DNA from 3 places in the Spongiibacter tropicus DSM 19543 genome. Region 2 is predicted to be linked to each of the others. Evidence: predicted binding sites of a transcription regulator. Region 2 holds the regulator's gene; each other region holds the start of a gene.

Region 1 (4,877 bases), 380 kb from region 2:
GCTGCGCAAACTGCTGGTGATTATTGCCCAGCGCAAGAATGTGATGCTGCACTTTGCCTATCCCGTTAATTTCCAGAAGTTGGTGGCGCGCACGCAGGAGCCGCAAGCGGCCGCTGTGCTGCTGGCCCGCACCCTGAGCTTCTACTTCAGTCGCCGAAAAACGGCCTCTCTGGGCCCCAGTCTGCTGTCGCGGCATGAGATCATCAATCTGGTACTGCGTCGGCCCGCCGTGCGCGAAGCCATGCAGGAGGAGCAGGCCGAAGAAAAACTCAGTGCCGCAAAAATCGAGAAAAAAGCCCGCAAAATGGCCGATGAAGTGGCGGCCAATTTCGACTCGCGGATTTTGCGGGTGCTGGATCTGATTCTTAGCTGGGTATTTCGCAAGATTTTCAGCGGCATTCGCCTGCACCATGTCGAGCGTCTGAACCGCACTGCCAACGATCGGCAATTGGTGTACATGCCGAGTCACCGCAGCCACCTCGATTATCTGCTGATTTCCTACGGCCTCTACACGCAAGGGTTGGTGCCGCCACATATTGCGGCCGGGGTGAACCTGAACTTCTGGCCGGTAGGCGGTCTGCTGCGCCGGGGCGGTGCTTTTTATATTCGCCGCAGCTTTGCCGGGCAGAAACTTTATAGTGCGGTGTTTCGAAGTTATCTGGATGTCATTCTGGGGCGGGGCTACCCCGTGGAGTTTTTCCCGGAGGGCGGGCGTTCCCGTACCGGTCGTCTGCTGCCACCTAAAAAGGGCATGCTGGCGATGACGGTGGAAAGTTTCCTCGCCCAGCCGGCGCGGAAGGTCGCGCTGGTGCCGGTGTATGTGGGCTACGACAAGCTGGTGGAAGGCGCGTCCTACGTGAAGGAGCTGCGCGGTGCCGCCAAGCAGAGCGAATCAGCGGGCGGTCTGCTCAAGGCCACAAGGATTTTCAAGTCGTCTTACGGCAGCCCCCATGTGGCCTTTGGTGAGCCGATTGCGCTGGAAGACTGCCTGAGCCACATCGAGCCGGAGTGGCGCAGCAAGCTGCAAAGCGGCGATGAAAGCTTTATCCCTGCGGTTGTCGACCACATCGCCCAGGAAAATATGGAGCGGGTGAATTCGGCGGCAGTCATTAACCCCATCGGTCTGGTGGCGATGATTCTGTTGTCCAGCCCCCAGCGTGCCATGGCTGAAGATGAGCTGCTGAACCAGATCGACGCCTTTGTCGCGCTGCTGAAGCGCCTGCCCTACAGTGCGGATGTTACCTTGCCGGAGGGCAGCGCGCGGGAAATTCTCGACGCTGCAGCACGCACGGCGGGGCTGTCGCGCATCGATCACCGTTGGGGGCCGATTATTACCGCCACAGGCAAAGAGGCGGTGATGCTCACCTATTACCGCAACTCGGTGATGCATGTACTGGCGATGCCCAGTCTGATCGCGCGTTTCTTCCGCCACAGTGAGCAGGTCAGCATCGATGAATTGCGCGAATCCTGCATGCAGTTGTTGCCCTTCCTCAAGCGCGAGTTGTTTTTGCGGGTCGATTTAAACAACTGCGATGATGTCGTGGACAGGCATATCGACAATCTGGTCGAGCAGGGCTTGCTGCTGCGTCGCGGCGAGTCAGTGCTGGCTCGCCCGGAAGTGGGCAGCAATGCCTACGCGGTGCTGACCGGTCTGGGGAGGATTTTGCGCGAGACCTTTGAACGCTACACCATGAGCAGTCTCCTGCTGGTGCATGAGCCCGGGGAAACCGCCGCGCCGCGCAGTGCCGTGGAAGAAAACCTGATTGTAATGGCCCAGCGGCTGTCGATTGTCAGCGGACGGGAAGCGCCGGAGTACTTCGATAAAAACCTGTTCCGGGTGTACCTCGATACCCTGATTGCCCAGAATCTGCTGCATGAGGAAAATCGTGACGGCGAGCGCTGGGTACGCTGCGATGCCCGCCTGCAACTGTTCAGCCAGCGTTGGGTGGCCCTGCTGGGGCCCGATGTCCAGCAAAGTATGTTGCAGTTAATCCGCCAGCCCACCATGAACAGCGACAGCTGAACGACGCCTTGCCCACCGCCGGTTCCGGTGGGCAAGGTTGTCATAAATCTGCCTCAGAACCGTCCCGCCTTTGTCATCGTTGCGCTCTAGCCTGTCATCAATTTAACGACAGAGGCGCCCGGTGTGACCGAGCAAGTAAAACGCTACAAAACGCTATGGCTTTCCGATATCCACCTCGGCTTCAAGGATTGCCGCGCCGAGTATCTGTTGGACTGCCTGAATCACATTGAATGCGACACCATTTATCTGGTGGGCGACGTGGTCGATCTCTGGGCCATGTCCCGCACGCTGTACTGGCCTGCCAGTCACTACGAGGTGTTGCGCACCCTGTTTCGCAAGGCCAATAGCGGCACTCGGGTGGTTTACATTCCCGGTAACCACGACGAACCGTTCCGCGACTATGTCGGGCATATTTTCGGGCCTATCGAAATCCGCAAAGAAGCGGTTTACACCACCCTCAAAGGCAAGCGTCTGTTGATGTTTCACGGCGACTGCCTGGATGAACACATGCAGCTCAGCCGCTGGGAGAATCTGGTCGGCGATGCCGCTTACGATCTGCTGCTGTTTCTCAATCGCTGGGCCAATTTCTTCCGCCGCCGCTTCGGCCATCACTACTGGTCGCTGGCGACCTATATCAAGCAGCGTATTCCCAATGCCCGTCAGGTGATCGACGTGTTTGAATCCGCGGCCGTGCAGGAAGCCAAAAAGCGCGGTCTGGATGGCGTGATCTGCGGACATATCCACCAGCCTGCACTCAAGGATATCGACGGACTGTTGTACTGCAACGATGGCGACTGGATTGAGAACTGCACGCTCTTGGCTGAGGGCGAGCACGGTGAGCTTGAATTACTGCAGTGGACCGAGACCCGCCAGATGTTGGCAAGGGTTGGTGAACCCGCTGCAAAACCCGTGGCAGACGTGCTGCCGCTGCGACGGGTCGGATAACAACGAGGTGACAATATGATTTCCGTAGATTCGGTTATCGACGAACGTTTTCCCCGTATTGCCAAGGGCAATCCCCATATTAAACGCACGCTCACTGCGCTGCTGCGTTACCTGTTTCACGAGGCCGAGTTCAAACAGTTCGAGCGGGATTACCCGCATCTGCGTGGCAGGGACTTTGTCGAGCAGGTGCTGAACTATTTTGATTTTGGCTACGCGGTCAGTGCCCTCGACAAAGAGCGTATTCCGGTCACGGGGCGCGTGGTAATCATTGCCAACCATCCTATTGGCAGCCTCGACGGACTGGCCCTGCTGAAGCTGGTATCTGAAGTGCGCAGCGACGTGAAAGTCGTGGCTAACGAAGTGCTGTATGCCCTCAAGCCGCTGCGCAGTATGTTGCTGCCGGTGGACAATATGAGTGGTAAACGCAATCGCCGGGAAAACCTTCAGGCCATCCACGAGCACCTGGAAGGCGATGGCGCGGTGATTATTTTCCCGGCCGGTGAAGTCTCGCGTTTCAGCCCGTCGGGCATTCGCGATGGTCGCTGGCGGGCGGGCTTTATCAAGTTTGCCGAGCGGGCCAATGCGCCGATTCTGCCGGTGCACATGAACGCCAGGAATTCGGTGTTTTTCTATGCACTGTCGCTGCTGGCCAAGCCGCTGTCGACATTGTGGCTGATCCGCGAAATGTTCAAACAGAACAACCGCACTGTGCGCGTCAGCATCGGCCCGGCTATTGATCCTTCTCTCTACCGCGATCTGCCGCTGACCACGCAGGCCAAAGTGCGCCTGTTCAAGCGCCACCTTTACAAGATCGGCAAGCGCCGCCGTCGTGGCGAGCCCTGCTTTATGCCCGAGGCGCAGCCGGTTGCGCACCCGGAGGACCGACGGGAACTGCGCAGCGCCATTCGTGACTGCGAACACCTGGGCAGCAACCGCGATGGCATGGATATTTATCGCTACGAGTACAGCGGCGACTGCTGCATCATGCGTGAGATCGGTCGCCTGCGCGAAATCAGCTTCCGCGCGGTGGGCGAGGGCACGGGTCTGCGTCGCGACGTAGACGCCTACGACGCCTATTACGACCATATCGTGCTGTGGGACGACAACCAGCTTGAGCTGGTGGGCGCCTATCGCCTGAAGCGTGTCGCGGCATTGGAGCCGGGGCAGGCGCTCTACAGTGCCAGCCTGTTTGACTACCAGCCCGATGCGGCGAACGCCGTGTTTGCGCAGGGTGTGGAACTGGGGCGCAGTTTTATCCAGCCTCGCTACTGGGGGCGCAATGCCCTGGATTACCTCTGGCAGGGCGTGGGCAAATACCTGGCTCGCTACCCCGAGCTGCGTTATATGTTTGGCCCCGTCAGCCTGAGTGATGAGCTGCCTCGCGCCGCCAAAGATGCCCTGTTGGAATTCTATAGCTGCTATTTTTCCAGCGAGTCCGGCGTGGTCGATCCTCACTGGGCCAGCGCAAAAATGCCTTACCGCAGCGAGTCGGCGGTTACGCGTTTCAAGGGCGACGACTACCGGCGGGAATTTGCCGAGTTAAAGGCCATGCTGGCCGAACTGGGCTGCTCGGTGCCGACGCTGTACAAGCAGTACACTGAGCTTTGTGAGCCCGGTGGTGTCAGCTTTGCCGATTTCAATATCGATCCGGATTTTGCCGACTGTATTGATGGTCTGGTGCTGGTGGATATCGAGAAAATGAAGCCAGCGCGTCGCAAGCGCTATCTCGGCCAGTAGAACCTGTGCCCCAAGGCGGCCTGTCTGGCCGCCTGCTTATTCCTTCCCTGCAATATCGTCAAAGCGCTGGATTAGCCAATCCGGGTCATCCAGCGGCAGGTCGTGTCCGGCGCTCTGGTGCAGCGCAACAGGCGCCTGGTAGCGGTCGGCGAGTTGCTGGCTGCACTGCCAG
Region 2 (4,877 bases):
TGGACTTCAGTATTCAGTTGCTGATCTGGGCCTGCCTGTCGGCGTTTGACCTTTTCCTCTGGTTCAAATTTGTTCATCCACGCATGAAAAACCGCAGCCTCTCGGGCATGTCCAGAGAGCAGGTCGTCGGTCAGGAAGGCATGGTGATTCGTGCCGGTTCCCATGGCGAAGGCGCTGTGCGTTTCAGTATCCCGGTATTGGGAAGCGATGAGTGGATGTACATTTGTCGCGAGCCGGTTGCCGTGGGTGACCGCGTTGTTGTGGAAGATGTGTCAGGGAACTCCCTGATCGTCCGCCCACTGGATGCGCGTTTCGGCGCCGCGGACTGATTCGCTCCGCCAACTCGGCGAATCCCACTACTTCAGGAGAGATAACAATGGATGGTTTGGCTGTTACCGGCGCGTTGCTGGTCCTGGTAATCGTAACGCTGGGGATGGGCGTTAAGACGGTCCCTCAAGGCTATAAGCACATCGTGCAGCGTCTGGGAAAATACCACGGCACCCTGAATCCCGGGTTGAACTTCATTATTCCCTACGTAGATCAGGTCGCTTACAAAATCACGACCAAGGATATCGTGCTCGATATCCCTTCGCAGGAAGTGATCACCGAAGATAATGCGGTGATCATTGCTAACGCTGTCGCCTACATCAACATCGTATCGCCAGAGAAAGCGGTATACGGCGTTGAGGATTACAACATCGCCATCCAGAATCTCGTTCAGACGGCGTTGCGCTCGATTGTCGGTGAAATGTCGCTGGACTCGGCACTGTCGTCCCGCGATCAGATTAAAGCCAAGCTAAAAGCGGCGATCTCCGATGATATTGCCGACTGGGGAATTACCCTGAAGACCGTTGAAATTCAGGACATTAACCCCTCTCCGACGATGCAGCGCGCGATGGAAGAGCAGGCCGCTGCCGAACGTCAGCGGCGGGCGGCTGTGACCAAGGCGGAAGGAGAGAAGCAGGCCGCGATCCTCGAAGCAGAAGGGCGTCTTGAGGCGTCCCGCCGCGATGCCCAGGCCGAAGTCGTACTGGCCAAAGCCAGCGGGACGGCGATCGAACTGGTCTCCAGCGCCGTGAAGGGCGATGAGCTGCCAGTGCTTTATATGCTGGGGGAAAAATACACCGAGGCGCTCAAAGAGCTGTCGGCATCTGGCAACGCCAAAACCGTGGTGCTGCCCGCAGATCTGCCTCAGGCCGTGCGCGGAATATTGAATAAAGTCTGATTTAGTAAGGTTTACAGAATTACCATGCAGCACACTTACCGCCTTATCACCAGTTGTCCCGATCGCGTCGGGATTGTTGCCCGTGTCAGCCAGTTTGTGGCAGAACAGGGGGGCTGGCTGACCGAGGCCAATTACCATTCTGATGCCGACAGCAATTGGTTCTTCATGCGCAATGAAATTGCCGCCGAGTCGCTGGGCATGAAAGCCGATGCGGTGAGGGAAGCGTTCCGCCCCATTGCCGAAGAATACGGGATGGAGTGGGAGCTGGTGGATTCGGCACGCCGCCGTCGCGTGGTGATTATGGCCAGCCACGCCTCCCACTGCATTGCTGATCTGTTGCACCGCTGGCACAGTGGTGAACTGTATTGCGACATTCCCTGTGTTATCTCCAATCACGAAAACCTGCGCAGTATGGTGGAGTGGCACGGCATTCCCTTCGAACACGTGCAAGTCGACCCGAATAACAAGGCGCCTGCCCATGAGAAGGTCCAGTCGCTCGCAGCGGCGTACGAAGCGGACTGTATCGTCCTTGCTCGCTATATGCAGATTATCCCCCCGGAATTCTGTCGAGCCTACGCCGGTCGAATGATTAATATTCACCACAGCTTTTTACCGTCGTTTGTTGGCGCCAACCCCTACCAAAAGGCGTATGACCGTGGTGTGAAGCTGATTGGCGCGACCAGTCACTATGTGACAGAACAGCTGGATGAAGGGCCAATTATTGAGCAGGATGTCATCCGAGTGTCACATCGCCACAGCAAAGATGATTTGGTTCGGCTCGGCAAAGATGTGGAAAAGTCGGTGCTTGCCAGAGCCTTACGTAACCACCTGGAAGACCGGGTACTGGTTCACGGCAATAAAACCGTCGTATTCGACTAGACTGACTTGTCATAAAATTGTCATTGAAGACCGTTTAAATGCAGGCTCAAGTACTTAGGCGGCGTTAAAGGGACAAGCATGACGACAACCAAGACTATCCTCATCGTCGATGACGAGGCAGCCATTCGCGAAATGATTCGCGTAGGCTTGGAACTTGCAGGCTACGATTGCCTGGAGGCAGCCAATGCCCAGGAAGCTCACGGCATTATTGTTGACCAGCGGCCAGACCTGGTGCTGCTCGATTGGATGATGCCGGTCACCAGCGGTATCGAGTTGCTGCGGCGCCTGCGGCGTGAGGAATTGACTCGCGATATGCTGGTTATCATGCTCACCGCCAAAGACGATGAAGACAACCGCGTGCAGGGGCTGGACGTTGGCGCTGACGATTACATCACCAAGCCTTTTTCCTCTCGCGAACTGCTGGCCCGCATCAAGGCGGTATTGCGCCGGGTGAGCACGCCCGACCAGGAAGAGAGTATCGATGTGGATGGCCTGCGCCTCGACCCCGCCAGTCACCGCGTTTTTGCCGATAACGTGCCTCTCGATATGGGGCCGACAGAGTTCAAACTTCTCAAATTCTTCATGACCCACCAGGAGCGTGCCTACAGCCGTGGACAGCTTCTTGATCAAGTGTGGGGCACCAATGTCTATGTCGAAGAGCGCACGGTGGATGTGCATATCCGTCGACTGCGCAAGGCACTTCTCACAGACAGCCGCGATTTTGGTCAGCTTATCCAGACCGTAAGAGGCACCGGTTACCGCTTTTCAGCAACAGGAGTCAGCGCATAGCGCCGGTTCATGCGGTATTACGATTGGAAGACGGAACTGGTCAGAGTCATGCTGCCGCTGGCAGCTGCTGCGGTTCTGTCGACAGCGTTCGAACTGGGTGCCTGGCCGGTGTTTGTGGTGGCCGCGGGAATCTGCACCTGGCTGCTTTGGCAGCTTCAACGTTTGAGCGACTGGCTATACCGAGGCTCCGGGACGGAGCCGCCAGAGGCGATAGGCATGTGGGGTCAAATTTTCGATACCATTTATGATATGCAGAAGCAGGCGACGGGGGATCACGATCGCTTGCAGGCCATGATTGATTATCTGCGAGCGTCGTTCGCGTCCATGTCTGACGCGGTGGTGATGCTCGATCATCAGGGCAATATCGAATGGTGTAACGATGCGGCATCGGAGTTGCTGGGGCTGCGGCGAGAGGACGATACCGGCCTTCAGCTGCTCAACCTGATTCGTGCGCCATCATTTGTCGGCTATTACGAGGCCGAAAAATACGGGGCACCGCTGGAAATGGTCTCCCCGGTGAATGCAGACATTCAGCTCAGTATCAGTATCAGCTTCTTTGCCGAGCGTAATCGCCTGCTGTTTGCCCGGGATATCACCCGGACTTATCGCCTTGAAAAAATGCGTAAGGATTTCGTGGCGAACGTATCCCACGAATTGCGCACCCCTCTGACGGTTATCAATGGCTACCTCGAAACCTTCGCGGAACACGGCGGCGAAAATCCGCGCTGGGATCGTGCTATTGAACAAATGCTGAAGCAGTCTCGCAGAATGCATCACCTGATTCAGGATCTGATGCTGCTGTCGCGACTGGAGTCGGTGCCCAAGCCCAAAGAACAGGACCGTATTGTCTTGCGACCTCTGCTGGAAATGGTCCGAGAAGAGGCGCTGGCGGCGGCGAAGGGTGATCGCAGCATCGAAATAGAATGCGACGACAGTATCGTACTGAAAGGGCAGGCGACGGAAATACGCAGTGCATTGTCTAACCTGGCCGTCAACGCTGCCCGCTACACCGCTGAAGGTGACCGCATTGTGCTGCGCTGGTATCAGACCGACAGTCATGCGGTGTTGGAAGTCCAGGACAGCGGTATTGGCATTGAACCGCAATATATTCCCCGCTTGACCGAGCGCTTTTATCGCGTGGATCAGAGTCGCTCGCTGGATACCGGCGGCACCGGGCTGGGCTTGGCAATTGTCAAACATGTACTGCTTCGACATCGCGGCGAGCTGAGGGTGCGCAGTCACCCCGGAAACGGCAGTACCTTCAGTTGTCTGTTCCCCAAATCCTTGGCAACGAAGGCTGAATCTGCAGCGTGACAACGCTGTAATAAAAGCTACGCTGCTTGTAACAATTTAGTCATATTTCGTCGATAAAATGACGGCCGTGTTAAATCTACGACCTTTTGCATGACTTGGGAGACGACGGTGAAACTCAAAAATTGCCTGATTGCTGCAGTAATTGGCCTTTCTTCTTCACTGGCCAGTGCCGCGACCGATGTGGATGCGGGCCTGCCCACCTATGAAAAAGCATCCGGCGTTTCCGGAAACCTGTCCAGCGTTGGCTCGGATACGCTCGCAAACCTGATGACGCTGTGGGGCGAGGATTTCAAGCGCAACTATCCCAACGTCAATATTCAGATTCAGGCTGCGGGGTCTTCCACTGCGCCGCCGGCGCTGACAGAAGGCACGTCCAATATGGGGCCAATGAGCCGCAAAATGAAGGACAAGGAAATAGAAGCCTTTGAAGCGCGTTTCGGCTACAAGCCGACGGCCGTCCCGGTGGCCATTGACGCCCTGGCTATCTTTGTCCACAAAGACAACCCCATCGATGGTATGACGCTGGCCGAGGTGGATGCGATCTTCTCCAGCACCCGCAAATGTGGCTACCCGGATGATGTTCGCCGCTGGGGGCAACTGGGTATGACTGGCGCCTGGGAAGGGCGCGATATTCAAATGTTTGGCCGGAACTCGGTATCGGGTACTTACG
Region 3 (4,877 bases), 1.3 Mb from region 2:
ACCACCTGACCGACAAGCTGGAGGCCGGCGTGTCGCTGCTCGGCTGGGAAGTGAAAAGCCTGCGCGAAGGCAAAGGGCAGATCACCGACACCTACGTGTTGCTGCAGAATGGCGAAGCCTTTCTGCTGGGCGCGCACATCTCGCCCCTGCTCAGCGCCTCTACCCATTTCGTGACCGACCCGACCCGCACGCGCAAACTCTTGCTTCACAGCCAGGAACTCCGCAAACTGGAGGAAGCGACCCAGCAAAAGGGCTATACCTGCGTATGCACCGCCATGTATTGGAAGAAGCATCTGGTCAAAGTCGAAATTGCCCTGGCCAAGGGCAAGAAGGACCACGACAAGCGCGAAACCGAAAAGTCCCGCGACTGGGATCGGCAAAAGCAGCGAGTGCTGCGACAACACAATAGCTGACCCGTAGCGACCGCCAATGAAAACGCTCCACTTACTCAGGCACGCCAAAGCAAGCTGGGAAAAAGACGAGCTGCGCGATGCCGACCGTCACCTGACGCGTCGCGGCAAACAGGACTGCGCAAGGGTTGCCCGCGCGCTCAGCCAGTCGGAACACCACTTCACCCGCATCTATTGCAGCAGCGCCCGCCGCTGCACGGAAACCCTGCAACGCTTCCGCGCCGAAAGCACGCTGTTTGACGGCATCGAGACCACCATCGACGACGCCCTCTATACCTTCGACCGCGACACCCTGCTGACCTGGCTCAAAGACCTGGATAATAGCTGCACCGCGCCACTGATTATCGGCCACAACCCGGCGCTGCGCGATCTGGTGAACTACCTCTACGACGGCGAAATTGAAAACTTCAGCACCACCACATTCATCACTCTCGAGATCAATGTGGAATACTGGGATCAGTTGCGCACCGACAGCGCCAAGCTCACGGAACAGATTCGTCCCAAGCAGCTTCGCTAACCCTCAGACAAGGAACGCCTCTGGCATGAGCCAAGCCGACGCCCTCAAGAATATTCGCATCGTCCACGACGTGCTGATCCTAAAAAAAAGCCACAAACTGATTCGCCGCATGCGCCGGGCACTGGCCGAGCCGGAAATCCACGGCTATCAGGTGTGGGGCTCCTCCTTCCTGATCATGGACTACCTGCTGCAACACCCGCCGCGACGCGGCAGCAAGATCACCGAGATCGGTTCCGGCTGGGGCATTCTGAGTATTTTCTGTGCGATGCAGTTTGGCGCCAAAGTCACCGCCGTCGATGCCGACGAGCACGTCTTCCCCTACCTCGACGCGCACGCACTGCTGAACGACGTGACCATCAAAACCCGGGTCGCGCGCTATGAAGAATTGGGCATCAAGGAATTGAAAGGCCAGAAGATGCTGCTCGGTGGCGATATCTGCTTCTGGCCCAAACTGGTTAACCCGCTGTACAGCGCCATCGAAGCCGCACTGGATGCCGGGGTAAAAACCATCATCATTGCCGATCCGGGCCGCTCGCCGTTTCACAAGCTCGCCCGCAAATGCCAGAAAAACTTCAATGCCGAGCTGCTGGACTGGGAAGTAAAAACGCCCAAATCCATCAGCGGCGAACTGCTGGTGATCCGCGCCTGACCACCGGCTCAGGCGCCGAACAACCCCTCAGCCCTTCTTCGACTTCTTGCCTTTTTTCAGCTTCACTCTGGGACGGTAGTCCAGCTTGGGCAGTCGCGGCAGCTTGCCTGTCGCCAAGTAGCTGTGAATCTGCAGTTGTGAACGCACCTTGGCAGAACTCTTTTTGCGGGGACGGAAATCATTGCTCTGCGACGCATCGATCATCCGCGCCTTCACATTGTCGGCCCACTGAATATCAATGATGTTCTGAATCCGCTTCTGCAGCACCGGACTGTAAACCGGACAGGTCACCTCCACCCGGAAGTCGATATTGCGCGTCATCAAATCCGCCGAGGAAATGTAGTACTTGGGCTTGCCGCGATTGCGGAAGATATACACCCGCGGGTGCTCCAGATAGCCGTCGACAATACTGATCGCCTCAATATTCTCGCTCACGCCCGGCACACCCGGCAGCAGCGAGCACATGCCGCGCACAATCAAACGCACCGGCACCCCCGCCTGACTGGCCTCGTACAGCTTATCGACCAGTTCGCGGTCCACCAGATTGTTACACTTCAGCGTAATGCCGCACTCCTTGCCCGCCCGCGCCGCATCGATTTCGCCCTGCACATTATCCAGCACGCGCTCGCGGCTGTTCAGCGGCGACACCGCCAGATGCTTAAACTCATGGCGCTTGTAGGTATAGGCGATAAAGTCGAACACCTTGGCCACCTCATCACCAATGGCCTGATCGTAGGTCAGCAGACTGAAGTCGGTGTACACCTCCGCCGTCTTCTCGTTGAAGTTACCCGTGCCCACGTGGGTGTAGTATTTCTGAAGATTGCCTTCCTGGCGGCTGATCGAAATCAGCTTGCTGTGCACCTTCAAACCCGGCACGCCCAAGATCACGTTCACGCCGCCATCGGTCAGACGCTGCGACAGCGCGATGTTGGCCTCTTCATCAAAGCGTGCCTGCAACTCCACCACCACCGTCACTTCTTTGTGGTTGGCGACCGCGTTCAGCAGTGCATCGACAACATGTGAGTTCGACGCCACCCGGTACAGGCTGATGCGAATCGACTTCACCGCCGGATCAATCGCGGCAGTTTTCAGCAGGTCCGTCAGGTAATCGAAGCTGTGATAGGGATAGAACAGCAGAATATCCTGCTCGCGCATGCAGCTCAGAATATTGTCAGCGGCGTCAATTTCCGGCACCCGGATTTTCGGCAGCGCCTTCGCATCCAGATACGCCGGCCCCAGATTGGGGAAGCGCATAAAGTCTTTGGAGTTGTGGTAGCGGCCACCGGGGATCATCGAGTCGAGGCGACCCAGCCCCAACCGCTTCACCAGATACTCCATCAAATCATTCGGCATCTGCGCGTCGTACACAAAGCGCACCGGATCCCCCTTGCGACGACGCTTGAGACTCTGCGCCATCTTCTCCACAAAGGTCTGCGTCACCTCTTCGCTGAGTTCCAGCTCGGCGTCGCGGGTCAGCTTCACCGTGTAGGCCTCGGCAGAATCCAGCGGAAAAATCCCGCGAAACACCTGCGGTAGGCACACGCGAATCATGTTCTCAAGCGTAATCAGCACCTTGCCGCGCTTGCCCTTGCGACCGGGAATCCGCACAAAGCGCTCGATCCGCGTGGTCGGCACTTCCAGCAGCGCGAAGCGCACCTGCCCCTCATAGCTGAGCTTGATCGCCAGATAGATCGACGCGTCATTCAGCTCCGGCATCGGGTTGGCATCGTCCAACAGAATCGGCACCAGCTCCTGCTGGATATGACTGTGGAAATAGCCGCGCACGTACTCCGTCTGCGCCTCGTCTAGCTGGCGCTCGTTCACAATGTAGATTTTGCGACGGCGCAATTCCTTCAGGTTGGCGCTGTAGGTGGCATCAAACCGGCGCTGCAATTTCAGCACTTTCTGGTGAATTTCCTCCATCAGCGCCTTGTAGTCCTCCTGCTTGGAGGGCGTCGAAAACGCAGCCAGACGACGTACATCCGCCACCCGCACCCGGAAGAATTCATCGAGGTTGTTAGAGAAGATGCCCAGATAACGAATCCGCTGGATAATCGGCACCGACGGATCAGCCGCTTCCTGCAGCACCCGCTCGTTAAAAGAAAGCCAACTCAGCTCTTTGGCAATCCACGCCTGTTCAGCGGTCATTTCGCTCATATTTTCCTACCCTGACAACGTTTAAAGCACTTGTATGCGCGCAACAGCCTAACGGTTATGCATGTCATTTTAGTGACATATTTCAGTGGTCGCATTTGCCAGTGACAGGTCGTAAACTAACTGCTCACAAGGGACAAAATGCATGGCACAAAACAGCGACTCCTTCGCCGCGCTCGACCTCGGCTCCAACAGCTTCCACCTGCTTATCGCCAGCTTCCAGGATGACAAACTCCGCATCATCGACCGCCACAAAGACATGGTTCGACTGGCCGCCGGTCTCGACGATAACGGCGTCCTCAGCGAAGAAGCCCAGCAGCGCGCGCTGGACAGTCTGGCAAAAGTCGCCAACCGCCTGCGCGGTGTCCCGCGCTCGCAAATCCGCATTGTGGGCACCAACACCCTGCGGGCCGCCAAAAATGCCAGCGAGTTTATGACCCGGGCCGAAGCCATCCTCGGCACACCCATCAATATTATTTCAGGTACCGAAGAAGCGCGACTGGTTTACCTCGGCGTCGCCAACGATCTGGCCATTGAAGACCGCCGACGGCTGGTCATTGATATCGGTGGCGGTTCCACCGAAATGGTCGCGGGCGGCCAACAGCCCCGCCTGCTGGAAAGCCTGCCCATGGGCTGCGTCAGCCACAGCCTGCACTATTTCCCCAACGGCAACATCAACGACAAACTGTTCAAAAAGGCCGTCAATGCCGCCCGCCAGTTAATCTCGCCCTACGTGGAAGGCTTTCGCGACCAGTGGCAGGAAGTGGTCGGCTCCTCCGGCACCATTCGCGCCATCAGCAAAATCCTCAGCGAACAGGGCCTGTGCGACGCCGGACAAATCACCCTCGACGGCATGAATGCCCTCAAGGAACAACTGCTGAACGCCGAGCACACCAGCAGCCTGCAACTCAAAGGCCTGAGTGACGAGCGGCGCGATGTCTTCCCCGGCGGCTTTGCGGTGCTCTATGCGCTGTTCAAGGAAATGGGCATACAGGAACTGCATATCTCCAACTACGCCGTGCGCGAAGGCATTGTGTACGACCTCGCCGGGCGATTGCACCACAAAGACAAACGCGACGAGACCATCCGCCAGCTGATCGAGCAGTACCATATCGACCCCGCCCAGGGTGAGCGTGTGGCCGAACTC

The links. The regulator PhoB, encoded in region 2, activates phosphate uptake and scavenging genes when phosphate is short. The targets are predictions, from matches to a motif close to TGTCATAAANNTGTAACA.
Region 1: G411_RS0103320 (UDP-2,3-diacylglucosamine diphosphatase) is a predicted target of PhoB. The motif match lies at 2,062-2,079, and genes of this name have one in related genera.
Region 3: ppk1 (polyphosphate kinase 1) is a predicted target of PhoB. The motif match lies at 3,796-3,813, and genes of this name have one in related genera.

What each region holds. Positions count from the first base shown of each region.
Region 1 covers NZ_ATUS01000001.1:685,922-690,798, reverse strand. The annotation lists gene plsB (glycerol-3-phosphate 1-O-acyltransferase PlsB) at 1-2,023, shown strand, start outside; gene G411_RS0103320 (UDP-2,3-diacylglucosamine diphosphatase) at 2,147-2,968, shown strand; gene olsF (bifunctional ornithine lipid synthase OlsF) at 2,984-4,705, shown strand; gene G411_RS0103310 (alpha/beta fold hydrolase) at 4,742-4,877, opposite strand, start outside.
Region 2 covers NZ_ATUS01000001.1:302,368-307,244, reverse strand. The annotation lists gene G411_RS0101560 (NfeD family protein) at 1-329, shown strand, start outside; gene G411_RS0101555 (SPFH domain-containing protein) at 377-1,225, shown strand; gene purU (formyltetrahydrofolate deformylase) at 1,250-2,104, shown strand; gene phoB (phosphate regulon transcriptional regulator PhoB) at 2,183-2,893, shown strand; gene phoR (phosphate regulon sensor histidine kinase PhoR) at 2,903-4,207, shown strand; gene G411_RS0101535 (PstS family phosphate ABC transporter substrate-binding protein) at 4,316-4,877, shown strand, end outside.
Region 3 covers NZ_ATUS01000001.1:1,572,748-1,577,624, forward strand. The annotation lists gene smpB (SsrA-binding protein SmpB) at 1-413, shown strand, start outside; gene G411_RS19685 (SixA phosphatase family protein) at 430-927, shown strand; gene G411_RS0107385 (class I SAM-dependent methyltransferase) at 953-1,576, shown strand; gene ppk1 (polyphosphate kinase 1) at 1,604-3,733, opposite strand; gene ppx (exopolyphosphatase) at 3,876-4,877, shown strand, end outside.